DNA from 3 places in the Roseburia sp. AM16-25 genome. Region 3 is predicted to be linked to each of the others. Evidence: a T-box and tRNA genes for the amino acid it is inferred to sense, from the RefSeq annotation. Region 3 holds a T-box; the other regions hold tRNA genes.
The links. The T-box of region 3 lies ahead of thrS (threonine--tRNA ligase). A T-box ahead of a tRNA ligase gene usually reads a tRNA of that ligase, here a tRNA-Thr.
Positions count from the first base shown of each region.

Region 1: it has a tRNA-Thr gene. The T-box ahead of thrS (threonine--tRNA ligase) is inferred to sense a tRNA for this amino acid. The anticodon was not compared.
Region 2: it has a tRNA-Thr gene. The T-box ahead of thrS (threonine--tRNA ligase) is inferred to sense a tRNA for this amino acid. The anticodon was not compared.

Region 1 covers NZ_QUCW01000003.1:622,349-627,959, forward strand. Annotated here, with positions in the region: gene DW183_RS10030 (methyl-accepting chemotaxis protein) at 1-1,522, shown strand, start outside; gene efp (elongation factor P) at 1,614-2,171, shown strand; gene DW183_RS10040 (hypothetical protein) at 2,187-2,396, shown strand; gene DW183_RS12685 (lytic transglycosylase domain-containing protein) at 2,478-3,164, shown strand; tRNA gene DW183_RS10050 (tRNA-Thr) at 3,216-3,288, opposite strand; gene DW183_RS10055 (ASKHA domain-containing protein) at 3,438-4,985, shown strand; gene larB (nickel pincer cofactor biosynthesis protein LarB) at 5,053-5,611, shown strand, end outside.
Region 2 covers NZ_QUCW01000004.1:118,087-123,697, forward strand. Annotated here, with positions in the region: gene argH (argininosuccinate lyase) at 1-827, opposite strand, end outside; gene DW183_RS10670 (epoxyqueuosine reductase QueH) at 833-1,468, opposite strand; gene DW183_RS10675 (hypothetical protein) at 1,472-1,789, opposite strand; gene DW183_RS10680 (DUF5688 family protein) at 1,870-2,799, opposite strand; tRNA gene DW183_RS10685 (tRNA-Thr) at 2,834-2,906, opposite strand; gene spo0A (sporulation transcription factor Spo0A) at 3,097-3,882, opposite strand; gene spoIVB (SpoIVB peptidase) at 3,983-5,191, opposite strand; gene recN (DNA repair protein RecN) at 5,263-5,611, opposite strand, start outside.
Region 3 covers NZ_QUCW01000001.1:187,088-192,698, reverse strand. Annotated here, with positions in the region: gene thrS (threonine--tRNA ligase) at 1-1,505, opposite strand, end outside; T-box leader at 1,562-1,762, opposite strand; gene DW183_RS00920 (RNA polymerase sigma factor) at 1,927-2,412, shown strand; gene DW183_RS00915 (zf-HC2 domain-containing protein) at 2,405-3,379, shown strand; gene DW183_RS00910 (HIT family protein) at 3,457-3,879, shown strand; gene DW183_RS00905 (glycoside hydrolase family 3 protein) at 3,999-5,611, shown strand, end outside.

The DNA.
Region 1 (5,611 bases), on a different contig from region 3:
CTCAAATGCAATTCATGAGCCGAGCGAACAGACCATAGGTGGATACTCAGATGCACTCGATCAGGCCTATGGACGTATGGTCAAAAACATCGAAGTATTCAAAAAATACGCAAATGCTAGCAAGGAAAAAGAAACGGTTTTGGATCTGCATGAGAAGTTAAAGGGTATGTATGCCTATCAGCAGGCGCAGATGCAGAATGCTGTTTATGGCACAGAGATCCCGGAAGAAGTATTGGCGGCAGAGAGTGGATACAATACGGGTATTTTATCTGATATTTCGGAACTGGAGAAGATGATACAGGCGGATGAAAAAGAGGCGAAGGCAGCCTTGAAGCAGGCAAAGATCCTGTCTAATATAGTGATCGCCGGTTCGATCGCCTTTACGGTACTGATCTTTATTATTGTTGTATTGATCAGCGTGCGACTGATCGTGGCACCGGTCAAGAAATCTTCCAAGGAACTTGGCGATATGGTGGATGAGGTCAACAATGCAGCAGCCGATCTGACCAAGCGAATTTCAGTCAACCAGAAGGACGAGATCGGTAGTCTGGTCGAGGGCGTCAATACTTTTATCGAGGCATTGCAGAATGTGATCGCCAAGATCCGCGACTCTTCCGTACATTTGAATTCTACCTTTGCGGCAGTGACTGACAGCGTGACATCCGTCAATGGCAATGCGACGGATATTTCTGCCGTCATGGAAGAACTTTCTGCAACCATGGAGGAAGTTTCTGCAACATTGGCAAACGTCAATGAGCGTGTGGAAAAGGCAGGAACGGGCATGGAGCGAATTTCCGAACAGAGCGAACATATACTGACCTATGCGACCGAGATGCAGGATCGTGCGACACAGTTGGAAGATACGGCAGTTTCCAACAAGGATACGACTTCTGCCATGATCCAGGAGATCCTTGGGACCTTGCAGCAGGCGATCGAGAATAGCAGGAGCGTAGAAGAAGTCAATGCGCTGACGGATGAGATCTTAAACATTTCTTCCCAGACCAATCTTTTGGCACTCAATGCTTCCATCGAGGCGGCAAGAGCCGGAGAGGCAGGCAAGGGCTTTGCGGTTGTCGCAGATGAGATCCGTGTCTTGGCAGACAGCAGCAGAGAAACGGCGGGCAACATCCAGCAGATCAATGCTAAGGTTGTTGCAGCGGTAGGAGATCTGGCAAAGAACTCTGAAAATATTGTTACCTATATTAATGAAAATATCTTGAAAGATTATGACGGATTCGTAGAGTCCGGTCATAAATATCGCGCAGATGCTGATTATATCAATGAAGTGATGACATCCTTTACGGAGTCCGTCGATCATTTGCGCCAGACCATGGATGAGGTCGTAGAAAACGTAAATGATGTATCCACCGCGGTAGAACAGGGCGCAGAGGGCGTGACCAACGCGGCAGAAAATACATCACAGTTGGTAGGCGAGATGGATACCATCATGAAGGAGATCGACGAAAGTAATAACATTATTTCCGAACTTTCGACCCAGACAAACCGCTTTATCAACGTCTGATCGTACTAATACTTGAAATATGTGGCAAGATATATTAAAATATAGAGCATAAGTGGGCTCGGGTCCATAGAGTATTAAGGAGGAAGAAAGAATGATTTCAGCTGGCGATTTTAGAAATGGCGTTACCATCGAATTGGAAGGCAACGTTTACCAGATCATCGAATTTCAACATGTTAAGCCTGGTAAGGGTGCGGCATTTGTTCGTACAAAGTTAAAGAATATCAAAAACGGTGGTGTTGTAGAAAAGACATTCCGTCCGACAGAGAAGTGTCCACAGGCACACATCGATCGTAAGGATATGCAGTATCTTTACAATGATGGAGATCTCTACTACTTCATGGACGTAGAGAATTATGAGCAGATCGCGCTCAGCACAGATGATATCGGTGATGCATTAAAGTTCGTTAAGGAAAATGAAATGGTTAAGGTATGCTCTCACAAGGGAAGCGTATTTGCAGTAGAACCACCACTTTTCGTAGAACTTGAGATCACAGAGACAGAACCGGGATTCAAGGGAGACACAGCAACAGGTGCTACAAAGCCTGCTACCGTTGAGACAGGAGCAACTGTTTATGTACCTTTGTTCGTTGAGCAGAACGATGTGATCAAGATCGACACCAGAACAGGGGAATACTTATCAAGAGTATAAGTAGAGACTAGACGTATGGATTTCAAGAAATTACCTTTTTCACAAATGTTACAGGACCGCAGGGTGTTTGGCATTTTTGATGATGTATTTCAACAAGGAACTTGGCTGAATGTTTCAGCACTTTTAGCCAGTGAATCATGTATTGAGGATGCTTACGCAGATGGCACGATTCCGAGCGAGACTTTAGATCTGATCGTGGAGCGCTTGGAAGATCTGCAAGCGTAGACTCATATTACAGGACGAAGACAGGATGTATCGAGAGATACATCCTGTTTGATATACATTACAGACCCAAAGGAGTTACCAATGAAGATATCTATCATAAACGGGGATGGCACGACCACCTATGTAGAAAATATGACTCCGGTTACCAGCCTTGAGGAATTTTCCGATTCCCTGACCAGTGCAACCCAAGCCTTAAATGATAGTCAGACAGAGACAAACGCGACTTTTGCCGGGACAAGTCTTACGGTACCGACAGATCTGATGAGCATTTTTGAAGAAGCAGCCGATACCTATGGCGTGGATGTCAATCTTTTGACTGCCATAGCCAAGCAGGAATCCAATTTTACAGCAGATGCCACGAGTTCCAGTGGCGCTATGGGCATTATGCAGCTCATGCCTGCCACTGCGCAGGGGCTTGGCGTATCGAATGCCTATGATCCATATCAAAACATCATGGGCGGTGCAAAATATATCAGTCAGTTGCTTTCCCGCTATGACGGGGACGTATCACTTGCGCTTGCCGCATACAATGCCGGCAGTGGGAATGTAGCAAAATATGGCGGTATTCCACCTTTTGCCGAGACACAGAATTATGTTTCAAAAGTGCTTGGTTATTATCAGAATGGAGTCGACATTCCGTCACAGACCAGCAGTGCACAGGCAAGTGCTACAGATACGGAAGGGCTGTCCGTAGATGAAAGGCAGAATATTTACCGGCAGATGCTCAGTCTGACCAATCAACTGATCTTAGATAAATTAGAAGCCTAAAGAAATAGCATATAGAAAAAAGACATCAGATCGACTGATGTCTTTTTTTTAAGCTAGCGACGAGAGTTGAACTCGTGACCTCCTCACTACCAATGAGGTGCGCTACCACCTGTGCCACGCCAGCTTGTCGTTTACCGACCTGTATAATATACTATAAAGCCATGAGCGTGTCAAGAGACTTTTTACAATAATGTTTTGACCTTTTTGTTTGGGGGAATTGCGCAGGCTGGCATAGAATGATAAGATACAAAAAGAAAGTCTTGGAGGAAAGATATGCGGATCGGGATCAGTGCAGGCGTAGGAAAAAACAAAACAATCAGAGATGCCTTGCAGGAGCAGGGACTGAGTCTGGATTATGTCTGTGGCGGAATCGGCAGATGCGGAAAATGTGCGGTGCGCGTCATTTCCGGGCATGTGCCTGTTACAGGGGCCGACCGGGCATTTTTTTCAAAAGAGGCATTAGAGCAGGGCTGGCGTCTTGCCTGTCAGATGCAGGTGACAGATGATATAGAGATAGAAGTGGCAGAGGATCTGGTCTGTCAAAAAGAAGCCGGCATACAGGTCGCTGGTCTTTATCCACAGGATGAAAAAACAGATCAGGGGGTGCCAACAAAGGCTGCCTATGGCATTGCTATTGACCTGGGAACGACTACGATCGGCTTTTCCCTGGTCGATCTTGCTACAGGACAGGTCGAGTCATGCCTAAGCCGCATGAATTCCCAGCGGATCTACGGAGCGGATGTCTTGTCCCGTATCCAGAGTGCAAATGAGGGACATGGGGATGACCTGCGCCGGTACGCAGAATCGGATCTGACGCAGGGGATCAAAGACCTTTGCAAAAACCGGATACAAGTGTCTGATATCCGGCATATCGTCATTGCCGGCAATACGACCATGTGCCATCTGCTGCGGGGCTATTCCTGTCAGACCTTGGGCGTGGCTCCTTTTCAACCGGTCAGCATCAAACAGGAAGATTTTGTGCAAAAGGGGATCGCGGTAACGATCCTGCCGGGGGCATCCGCTTTTGTCGGAGGAGACATCATATCCGGTATCTATGGGATCCGGGAGCATATGGATGCTGACGAGCCATGGATGCTTTTGGATTTCGGAACCAACGGAGAGATGGTCCTTTGGACGGGAGAGGAGTATTTTGCCACGGCGGCTGCGGCTGGACCGGCATTTGAGGGCGGGAATATTTCCTGCGGCTGTGCCAGTATTCCGGGGGCGATCAGCAGCGTTATGATCGCCGGACGCAACTCGCATACCAGGACGATCGGCGGCCTCCCGGCGATCGGTATCTGTGGCAGCGGGATTTTGGAGGCGGTCAGCGGCATGAAAAAAGGGGGGATCGTGGACGAAAACGGCACCTTTGCGGCGGATATCCCGGAGGATGGATTTGCCCTAAATACGCCGGGCAGTCAGAAAAAGATCTCTTTGACACAGGAAGACATCCGGCAGTTTCAGATGGCAAAAGCGGCGATCGCCGTGGGGCAGAAGACCCTGTTAAAAGCGGCTGGTATGGAGGCTTGGCAGGTAAAAAAGGTATATCTGGCAGGCGGCATGGGTACCTTTTTAAATGTGCGCGCAGCGGTAGAGACCGGTCTGGTGGAAAAAAATTTTTTGCCGGTGGCAAAAGCCGGAGGGAATACTTCTTTACAGGGGGCAGTTTCCTATCTGAAAAAGACCGGACAGGAGCAGATTTTAGAAAAGGATAAATTAAAGGAAATCACGGAGAAAATGCAGGTTCTTATGCTTGCGGATATGCCGGACTTTGCGGATGCCTACATTTCGCATATGGCATTGACAGAGTTTAAGGCATGAGGCACAATAGGTGCGGTAACTTTGGCAGAGCATAGGATGTAAAATAGACGACAAGGTGGGACCGAAGATGGATACCAGAGAAATTCTTGAACAACTACAGAAGGAACAGATCACTTTGGATCAGGCAGATCACCTGCTGCGCAGGCAGCCTTACGAGGAACTGGGCTATGCGAAGTTGGATATGCACCGGAAAGTACGGTCGGGCTGTGCGGAAGTGATCTTTTGCCAGGGGAAGGCAGACGATCATCTGCTTTCCATTTTTTCACACTTGTATGAAGCAGATGGCGAAGTTTTTGGTACGCGGGCAAATGAGCACCAGTATGCCCTGATCCGGGAAAAGTTTCCTCAGGTTTCCTATGATGACAAGTCTCACATCATAAAGATTGAAAAAGAGGACAAAACGCACATTGGCAGCATAGCGGTATGCACAGCGGGGACGGCAGATATCCCGGTAGCGGAGGAAGCGGCGCAGACGGCAGAATATTTCGGTTCCCATGTCGAGCGTATCTATGATGTCGGAGTCAGCGGCATCCACAGATTATTTTCCCAGTTGGATCTCATACAGTCAGCAAATTGTGTGATCGCGGTAGCGGGCATGGAAGGGGCGCTTGCCAGCGTTTTGGGTG
Region 2 (5,611 bases), on a different contig from region 3:
CCGGTACTATAGGCATCGTCGATCTCAATAAAACGGTATTCATTGGAATTCCAGATGATGACTTCTTCGGAAAAACGGCTCAGATGCATCATGATGGTAGACATGGCACTCAGGTATTCGATCAGATAATCCCTGTCGCTGACACCATCCATACTGTTGACGGTCGGTCCGTAAAATCCCAGCAGTTCTGCAGTATAATCACGATCCAATGGATATGTCGTGCCTGCCAATGCGCCGGAGCCCAAAGGACAATAATTCATGCGCTCGTATATATCGGACAAGCGCAAAACATCACGCTTAAACATTTCAAAATAAGCCCCCATATGATGCGCAAGCGTGATCGGCTGTGCCTTTTGCAAATGGGTAAAGCCCGGCATGATCGTCTCTGTGTTATCTTCCATAATGGAAAGAATGGTCTCAAGCAGATGATGGAGCAGATCCTTGGTATGTTCTACCTGACTTCTGGTATAAAGGCGCATATCCAATGCCACCTGATCGTTTCTGCTGCGTCCGGTATGCAGTTTCTTGCCCGGATCACCGATACGGTCGATCAGATTTGCCTCCACAAAACTATGAATATCCTCATATTCGGATGTGATGGCAAGTTTGCCGTCTGCCACATCTTTTTCGATGCCTTCCAGTCCGACTAAGATCTCATCCCTTTCCTCTTCCGTAAGGATGCCCTGTTTTGCAAGCATCTTGACGTGTGCCTTGCTGCCCATGATGTCTTCCGCAAAAAACCGCTGGTCGAATCCGATGGAAGCGTTGAAATCATATACTAACTGATCGGTTGCCTTGGTGAATCGTCCACCCCATAACTGTGCCATAATACTTAATTCCTTTCCTCTTTTTCCTGCTGTCTGCTACGATATGAAAACACACACCCACAGTAATCCTGCCGATACATGCCATACTCTTTTGATAATTCTACGCTGCGCTTATAGCCCTCGCGTTTCTTAAAATCCGAATACAAATACGAAATGCCATAGTCTTTTGCCAGTGCTCCGCCGATTTCATTGAGCATCTGGGCATTTTTCATGGGACTGATGGAGAGTGTCGTCGTAAAATAGTCCATCTGCATTGCTTTTGCCAGTTTCGCCGTCTCTTCCAACCGAAGACGAAAACACTGCTGGCACCGCTTTCCACCCTCCGGCTCCTTCTCCAGTCCCTTGGTCACTTCATAAAAACGCTCTTTGTCAAAGTCTCCCTCCACAAAAGAGATCGGATGCTTTGCCGGAAAACGTTCGATAAAAGCCTTTTGTTCTGCCACACGTTTGTTATATTCTTCATCCGGGTAAATATTGGGATTGTAATAGAATACGGTGATCAAAAAATAAGCGGACAGATACTCCAAGACATAAGAACTGCAGGGCGCACAGCAGGCGTGCAAAAGAAGTCTCGGCACCCTGCCCTGCTCCTGCAACTGAAGAATCGTTTGATCCAAAAGACGTTGATAATTCTGCTTCATGTACTATGCTTCCTCAGATGTCCAAAGATATAAAAATGCCACTGCCAGTACATATACGATTGCCATGAGTACCATAAAAACGGCTCTGCCAAAGATAAATCCTGCCGCGATCTGTGCGATCACAAGGAGCCCATGTACCCAGAGCGGGATCCGGTTTAAAAGTGCGCTGAGCAGCACTTCCAAAATGGCGATCGAACAGATTGCCACAATGGGAATATTTAATACCGCAAAACTCACGACGATCAATACTACGGTCACCGCCAGAAAAATTCCAAGTGGTATGATTGGTTTATTTTTAAATACTTTGATTGCTTTTGTCATTTTAAGTGTCCTCTCCTGTTCTTTTCACTTAGCCCATTATAGCAAGTTTTAAAAGAAGAAACAACTACCACCTTTTCTCATCAGGAATAACTGACGCGATTGTTGACATGGTCATAATAATACACATGGTCAGAAAGGACTTCTTCCGGCATCACACAGGTAGCATTGACCTGACGTACCAGGGCAGACATTTCCTCCAGATCAAAGCGATTTTGATAAGGCAGCAAGATCAACTCATGCACACTGCTCGGCAAGATAACAAAATCGCTTTCTGTCACTTTCGCACATTTTTGCATGATCTGCGGATACAACATGACTGCCGCCCCAAAATACTGGTTGGCATTGGTCAGCACATACATCTGAAAATCTGCCAGATCTTCCATGTCTTCAAGTTCCGGCAGACTCTGCCCTGCTGCTTCCAGCATAGAATCCACCAGTCCCGAAAAGGAATGCATCTTTGGTGCAAGCAATTTTGGCGTGTTGCGGCGTGCATAAGATAAGAGTTCTTTCGGCGTGATATGCCAGATATCTAACATATCATTTCGGATCAGGATAGACGCATTACTCCTTGTCATTTGCTCAGGGAAGGTCTCATCCGCCAAAATATAATAGCAAAATACCACTGCTAGATCCAAATAGGGAACAAACGGCACTTCTGCCAAAAGTTCTTTGTTCTTTTCCATATTGACCAGTTTGTAGATAATATTTTCCCGCACTTTGGAAAAATCCGTGAAAAAAGATAGATCCACATCCTCTTTCAGGCGATACTCAGAAAAACTGGCAAGTATGCGGTCTGCGATTTCTGTCAGGGACGATCCCTCTTGAAAAATCTCATAACACGTATGTAAATAAATGGTTGGGGAAATGTTGACAGATGACTGAAGGATGCTCAGTCCGTCTAACCATAGATCGTTGTTCTTGAGAACAGGGCGCACATCAATCTCCTGATCCGCGTCAATCCGCTCCTCAAGTAAGGAAATCAATTCCTTTTTAAATATTTCGTATGTCATAAACCCTCCGATTCAGACATGCGCAAATGGAAAAAGCTCCGAATCAGACTCGAACTGACGACCCCTTCATTACGAGTGAAGTGCTCTACCAACTGAGCTATCGGAGCAACGAAATTATTATATCGAAAGTTTTCTGTTTTGGCAACGATTTTTTTATCTTTTTGCAAATCGAAGATGCGTTCCTTTGGGCTTGGGACTGGCACAGACCAGCAGGCGGACAGGGCACAGGATGCTGGTCTGTGCCAGTCCCAAGTCCAAAAGGAACGCTCCTCATGGCAAAAGGAACGTCCCTCCTGCCTAGCGTAATTTGTAGTCCAAGCGGATCTTATCTGTGATCAGGGCGATAAATTCCGAATTGGTCGGCTTGCCCTTGCCATGATTGATAGTGTATCCAAACAGTGCATCAATAGTATCCATCCTGCCCCTGCTCCATGCCACTTCAATCGCATGCCGGATGGCACGTTCCACACGACTCGTGGTCGTATCATATTTCTTTGCGATCGTCGGATACAAGACTTTCGTAATGGAATTGAGCATCTCAATATCCTGTACGGACATGACGATCGCATCCCTTAAGTACTGGTAACCTTTGATATGTGCCGGTACCCCGATCTCATGAATGATATTTGTCACATCTGCCTCTAAGGCAGCCTCGGTATGCTCCTTCGTCTTTTTCTGATAAAAACCGGGCTCTACAAAGGCACGGGTTCTTCTTGTCTTTTTGATCCGCTGAATGATCGTATCTTTATCAAAAGGCTTCATGATAAAATAATCTGCCCCAAGAGCAAAGGCATCCTCTGTGACCTGTGGCTGGTTGACGGCACTTACCATGATAAAGTTCGGTGTCTTTTTAATACTCGTATCCCGCTGTACTTTATCCAGGACCCCCAGTCCGTCCATCTTTGGCATCACGATATCAAGCAGTACCACATCCGGCTCTTTCTCCTTGATCATCTGATACGCTTCTTCCCCATCTTTTGCTGTTCCAACTACTGAAAGTTCTTCATCCGACTGTACGATGGTGTCTAGCAACTGACGCATCAGATCATTATCGTCTGCGATTGCCACATTGAGTTTGTCCATACCATCCTCCTACTTTCTTCAAAATCTACGTTCCTCATTATTCAGCATATTTTGTATGTATGCTGTCGAAAGTAGTCGCGAAAAATGATATTTACAAATCCTATAGCATTTCCTCAATGAAAATGCCGTATCCTTTTGTAGGATCATTGATAAAAACGTGCGTTACTGCGCCAATGATCCTGCCTTCCTGAATGATGGGCGATCCACTCATGCCCTGAACGATCCCGCCCATCTGGTCGATGAGTTTTTCATCCGTCACATGAAAGACAAAAGATTTATTCTTTTCCTTTGGTTCATAATCGATCTGGTCGATCATGATCTGATAAGCCTCCACCGCATCGCCTTCGCCAAACAGGATGGTCGCCCCCTCCCGCTTGATCTCCTGTTTATAAGCAACCGCATAGGAGTTTCCCGCATATGCCGTCTTTGCCGTCCCATTCATCTTGCCATAAATGCCCACATTGGAATTGCGCGTGATCTCTCCCAGCCGCGCCGCACTGCCATAATGGATCAGACCTGAGATCTCCCCCGGCGAACCGATGCTGCTAGGCGTGATCCCGGTAATGCTGGTCTCATACAGATAGCCCTCTTTCATACTAAGCGCCTGACTTCCCGATGTCGCGCTGATACCATGTCCCAGCGCCCCAAAAGAACCATCCTCCTTGACATAGGTCAGGGTTCCTACCCCTGCCACATCATCTTTGACCCAAATGCCTAACTTATATGAGCCATCCTCCGTTTCCTGCGGCTGGACTTTGACTTCCATTTCTTCCCCATGTCTTACGACGGACAGAACCATGGCCTGCCCTTTTGACGCTTCTACCGCCTCCTGCAAGTCCTCCTTGTCTGAAAGTTCTTTTCCATCCCGCCCCGTAATGTAGTCTCCCTCCTGCAAAATATAAGCACAGGGAGATACTTTTTCTCCGGATACAGTCTGGATCTCTTTTAAACCGGCAACATAGATGCCCTGAGTCTGCAGATAAATACCGACCGGTCTTCCCACAGCATCCACGGACTGATCTCCGACAACGGTCCCGCTCATGGTCGCGATCGGGATTAGACCAAACAGTTTACAGGTATAGGTCTTTTGTATGCCCTTGGCATCGCTTCCACGCTCCGTCTGCACGGTCTCTTCTGTATGGGCTTCCTGCACACGAATAGGTGCCGCCAGTGAGATCTTATCACTGGCTTTTTGCAAAACAACCTCTTTGGGAATATAGGATAAAAGCATAAAATAGCAGGCTATGACATATACAATGCCGTAGGCTATGGCTGTTTTTTTGCGATTTTTCTGATACCATGCAAACATAAGCAAAACCTCCATGAAAAAGAAAAGGAAGGACATTTGTCCTTCCTTTAGTATGTTAGTTTTGCCTTATTTTAAACATCTTTCTTGCCTTGTGCCAGATCTTTCATCTCCTTGGCATTGTCTAAGACCGTCTGCGTGATGGTCGTTCCGCCAAGCATACGCGCCAGTTCCTTGATGCTGTCATGATAAGAAAGTGCCTCGATCGAAGATATGGTCTCATTGCCTACCACATCCTTCTGGATCAGATAATGATGATCTGCCATGGCTGCGATCTGTGGCAGATGCGTGATGCAAATGACCTGATGTTCCTTTGCGACCAAATGGAGTTTCTCCGATACTGCCTGCGCTGTACGACCACTGATTCCGGCATCGATCTCATCAAAGATCAAAGTATCAATATCATCATGCTCTGCCAGTACC
Region 3 (5,611 bases):
TAAGCATTCAGACCGTCGTCATCTGTCTTGACCGGCATAACGCGAACCTGAACAGGAGCAAGCCAGGTAGGAAGATTTCCCTTGGTCTCTTCCAGGATATAAGCCATAAAGCGATCCAAAGATCCAAGGATGGCACGGTGCAATACGACCGGTGTCTGCTTTTCGCCGTTGCTGTCAATATAATAGAGGTTGAACTTGGCTGGCAGACAGAAGTCCAACTGACAGGTAGAGAGTGTGATCTCATTACCGATCGCCGGCTGTACGTTTACGTCAAGTTTCGGACCATAGAAAGCAGCCTCGCCGATCTCCTCGGTGTATTCGATGCCGATACTGTTTAATACATCACGCAGTGCATCTTCTGCTGTATTCCACATTTCATCATCATCATGATACTTTTCTTTATTCGCCGGATCACGAAGGGAAAGTACACAACGATAATTGGTAATTCCAAAATCCTTATAGGTATCAAAGATCAGATTTACAACGCTGGTAAATTCTTCCTTGATCTGTTCCGGTGTCACGAAGAGGTGGGCATCATTCTGACAGAAATGTCTGCCACGCTCGATACCCTTTAAGGTTCCGCTGGACTCATAACGGAAGTCGTGTGCAATCTCACCGATACGGATTGGCAGGTCTTTGTAAGAATGTCTTCTGTTTGCGTAGATCATCATATGATGTGGGCAGTTCATAGGGCGAAGTACAAAGGATTCCCCTTCCATTTCCATTGGTGGGAACATGTTTTCCTTGTAATGATCCCAGTGACCGGATGTCTTGTAAAGATTGACCGTGCCGACACATGGAGTCATAACATGGAGATAACCGAGTTTTCTCTCTTTACGCTTGATATAGTTTTCTAATTCCTGCCAGATGGTGTATCCCTTTGGCAGGAACATTGGAAGACCACGACCAACCAGGTCATCTACCATAAAGAGGTTCATGTCCTTGCCGATCTTTCTGTGGTCTCTTTCTTTGGCTTCCTCTAATAATTGCAAATGTGCATCCAGTTCTTCCGGTGTTGGGAAACATACGCCGTAGATACGCTGGAGCATCTTGTTCTTGCTGTCGCCCTTCCAATAAGCACCGGAGTGGCGGATCAACTTGAAGTGCTTGCAGAGTTTTACATTGTCTACGTGAGGTCCACGGCAGAGATCAGTAAAATCGCCCTGATCGTAAACCGTGATATTGCCATCCTCAAGATCCTCGATCAGGTCTAACTTGTAAGGGTCATCCTTAAACATTTCCAAGGCTTCTTCCTTGGAAACTTCGCGGCGGATGATCTTTTTGCCGGATTTGATGACTTTCTTCATTTCCTTTGTGATTGCTTCGATGTCTTCATCACGGATAACGTCATCGCCAAGGTCAATATCATAATAGAAACCTTCTGCGACAACTGGTCCAACCCAGAATTTAGCCTGTGGGTAAAGATGCTTGATTGCCTGTGCCATCACATGGGCACATGAGTGGTTCAGCGTATTCAGACGCTCGTCTTCTTTGAAATTTACCATTTTCATTCTCCTTTTCATTTTTAGTATGAAAAAAGCACCCATAGACTGATACATCATCTAAGGGTGCTTGCACACGGTTCCACCTTAATTTTTACTCTTGCAGCCTGTAACGGGGCTATCCGGTAACGCTTCGGAATCATCCTTCCACGTACAGCTTCGAAGTGGTCTTCATGTAATCCGTTTCTAAGGAACTTCCAGCAAATGTTCCTCTCTCTGTGAGAACCTGATTGCATTACTCTCTTCATCATTGCTTTTATGGGTACTATTCATTTCTAAATCTGCTTCATTATAGTATAATAATGGCGGAAATTCAATGGATTTTGAAAAAGTGGAAAAATTTCCTAAATTTTTAAATTTTTTTGTAACGAAATAGGGAAAACATCGTCTAACCTACGAAAAAAGGAAAGGAAGGTGAGAAAGACTGGATACCGAGAAGTTATATCGAACGTATTTTATGAAGGTATATTCGTACGTGATGAATATCGTAAAAAATCCTGCTGCAGCAGAAGAAATCACACAAAATACCTTTGTGAAAGCAATGACTACAAAAAGTGAATACGAAGGGTCATCCAGCCCATACACCTGGTTGTGCGCGATTGCGAAAAATCAGTGTTATGATTACTTCCGTAAAAATGGCAGAATTGCAGATGCTGTGGAACCAGAGCAGGAGGCAGTGTGTGCTTCGGATGTGACGGAGGATTTTGTCGTACGTGAAACTTCGTTGTCTATTCATCGGATTTTGCATGATATGGAAGAACCATATAAAGAAGTGTTTGAACTTCGTGTTTTTGGAGAACTGTCATTTGCGGAAATTGCTTCGATATTTCGAAAAACAGATAGTTGGGCGCGTGTGACGTATCACCGTGCAAGAATAAAAATAAAAGAGAGGTTAGAAGAAGATGAGTAATATAGAACAGAAATTACCGTGTGAGGTAGTGCAGGATATTTTGCCACTCTATCATGATGGTGTGTGTAGTGGTGCAAGTCGCAAAATGGTGGAAAATCATTTGCAGGAATGCCGTACGTGTAAAACACTGTTGCAGGAAATGGATGAGACGGAAATGGATATGGCACTTGCTGATGAGACAAAAGAAGTGCTGGAACACCATGCAAAAAGGGAGCGTACGTTGGCATATAAGACAGCAGTAGTTATTGCAGGACTCTTATTGTTACCAATTGTCATTGCGCTTCTCATGACACTTCCGGGCTATTCTGATTTAAAGACGGATGCGGCAATTATGGCATCTATGCTATTAGTGGCAGGTTTTACAGTAGTTCCACTGTTATCGCGAGGAAAGAAGCTGGCAAAGACCATTGTGGCATCGACAGCTGCATTGATTCTTTTGATTTTTATTGTGGAAATGTTTTTTGACCATGGCAACTGGATTACGTTTGGCGAGATTGCCTGCTCAACGATGTTTGGTCTTTCTTTGGTTTTTGCGCCATTTGTGGTAAAACAGTTAGACTTGCCGGAAACGCTGGTGAACCAGAAAGCACTTCTGACGGTGGCATGGGATACGATTTGGTTTTATCTGATGATGGTTATGTTTGCTATCGATAATCCAATTTATACGCAGGATCTTTTCCTTCCGGGTACATTTTTTGTTGCTCTTGGCTGGGCAATCTTTTGCGATTATCGTTATTTACCGGGAAATGGTTGGATGAAGACAGCAGTTTTTTCATTGTTGGTTGGTATCTGGGGAACCATTGGAAATGCTCTCGGCTGGGTATCGGTTTCTGTGATGACAAAGGCGGGAGAGACACCGCTGGATCTCAGAGGCTGGATTCTTGCGATCACCCTTGGGCTGGCAATCGTCCTCTTTGTCATTGGACTGCTCCGGCAAAAGGGACAGCCTAAGAGAATCAAAGCCTAAAGTCATGCATTGCTATTTGCCCTGGGTCTGCGTATAATAAAGACAGTCACAAGGGAAAACGAGAGGAGAATCAGGACATGATAGATCAAAATTGTGCATACTGCGTAGAGGGAGAACTGGTCGATGCTTTTGGTATCAAGATTTGCGAACTGCCGACTTCCAAGGTATATTTATTTAAGGAGCAGAGCCATCCGGGCAGAGTGATCGTGGCACACAAGAAGCATGTGAGCGAGTTGATCGAACTGAGCCCGGAAGAAAGAGCGGCTTACATGGAGGATATTGCAAAGGTGGCAAATGCCATGCATGAGATCTTCCATCCGAATAAGGTCAACTATGGTGCTTACGGAGATACCGGACACCATTTACATTTTCATCTGGTTCCAAAGTATGAAAATGAATATGAGTGGGGTGGCGTTTTTGCCATGAATCCACAGGTCAAGACTTTAAGCGATGCAGAATATACCGAAATGGTAGAAAAATATCGTAAGGCACTTGCATAATTGCCTAAATATTTGATAAAAAAATCAAAAATTTAATAGTGAGGAGAGTCCTTCTGGTTTATAATGAGTATAAATTGCACAAGTCAGTATGTGCTCAGACAAACAGGGAGGACTTTTTTATGGAATTGATGGAATATGAAAAGAAACATACAGAGGCGGTCAAAGGCTCACTTGCCGAGTGTACCGTACTCTTGAAAAAAGATGGTAAATTTCCACTGGAGGCGGCAGGCAAGATCGCAGCCTTTGGTAGTGGTGTGCGCCTGACAGTTAAGGGTGGAACCGGATCCGGCGAAGTCAATTCACACTATTCTGTGAATATCGAAGAGGGCTTAGAGCAGGCAGGCTTTGAGATCACGACCAAGGCGTGGCTGGACGCTTATGATGCCAAGCGCGCAGAGGCAAAGACGGATTTTATCAAGCGTATGAAGGCAGAAGCCAAGGCGAACCATCAGAATGTCATGGTCTATGCCATGGGAAAATCCATGCCGGAACCAAATTACCAGATCCCTTTGGAGGGGCAGGGCGACGTGGCAATCTATGTATTGTCCCGTATTTCCGGTGAGGGAAATGACCGTCCGGTAGAAGAGGGAGAGATCAAATTATCCGCTACGGAAAAGAGAGATATCTTAGCCCTCAATGAAAAGTATGATAAATTCATGCTGGTACTCAATGTCGGTGGCGTAGTCGATCTGTCCGATGTGACGGAGGTCAAGAATATCTTAGTTCTTTCACAACTTGGCGTAGATACCGGAACAGCCCTGGTAGACATTCTGCTTGGCAGACAGAATCCATCCGGTAAACTGGCAACGACCTGGGCGGCATGGGATCAGTATGCGCCGATGGATGACTTTGAGGACATCAATGATACCAGATATCAGGAAGGCATCTATGTCGGCTACCGCTATTTTGATTCCTTCCACAAAAAGGCACTCTTTCCATTTGGTTATGGCTTGTCCTATACAGAATTTGCACACAAACTGTCCGGTGTCAGCGCAGACGGCGAAAAGATCACGGTGCGCGCACAGGTGACCAATACAGGTCAGCGGGCAGGTAAGCAGGTGGTGCAGGTCTATGTATCGGCTCCAAGCGTAAAACTGGATAAGGCATATCAGGATCTCTGCGGATTTGCCAAGACTAAGGAACTGGCATCGGGAGAGAGCCAGGAAGTAGCCATTACCTTTGCCCTTTCTGATTTTGCTTCCTATGATGAGGCATCTGCTTCTTATATTCTGGAAGCCGGCAACTATATCGTGCGCATGGGCGTAAGCAGCCAGGATACGGCTCCGGTCGCTCTGCTTCGTCTGCAAGAAGACGTTACGACTCTGGTGGCAAAGAATGTTTTGGGAGATCCGGGATTTACAGACCTGCGTGCAGAGGCTGGCCAGACAGAAAATATTCCGGCAGATATCTGTGTCATCACTTTAAGCGCAGATGATTTTACGACAGAGCAGGTAGATTACCAGCCAAAATATGAGATCTTGCCGGAAGTGGAGGCGCTGTCTATCGATGAGGCAGCCCTGATGAACATCGGCGGACATGATCCAAACAAGGGTGGACTGGTATCCATCATCGGCAGCGCCGGATCACAGGTCTGCGGTGCAGCAGGTGAGACAACGACTCATGTCAAAGATTTCCCATCCCTTGTTATGGCAGACGGTCCTGCGGGCCTTCGTCTGGCGAGAGAATACTATCGCGATGAGAAGGGCTTGCATGCAGTAGGGCAGGCAGGTAT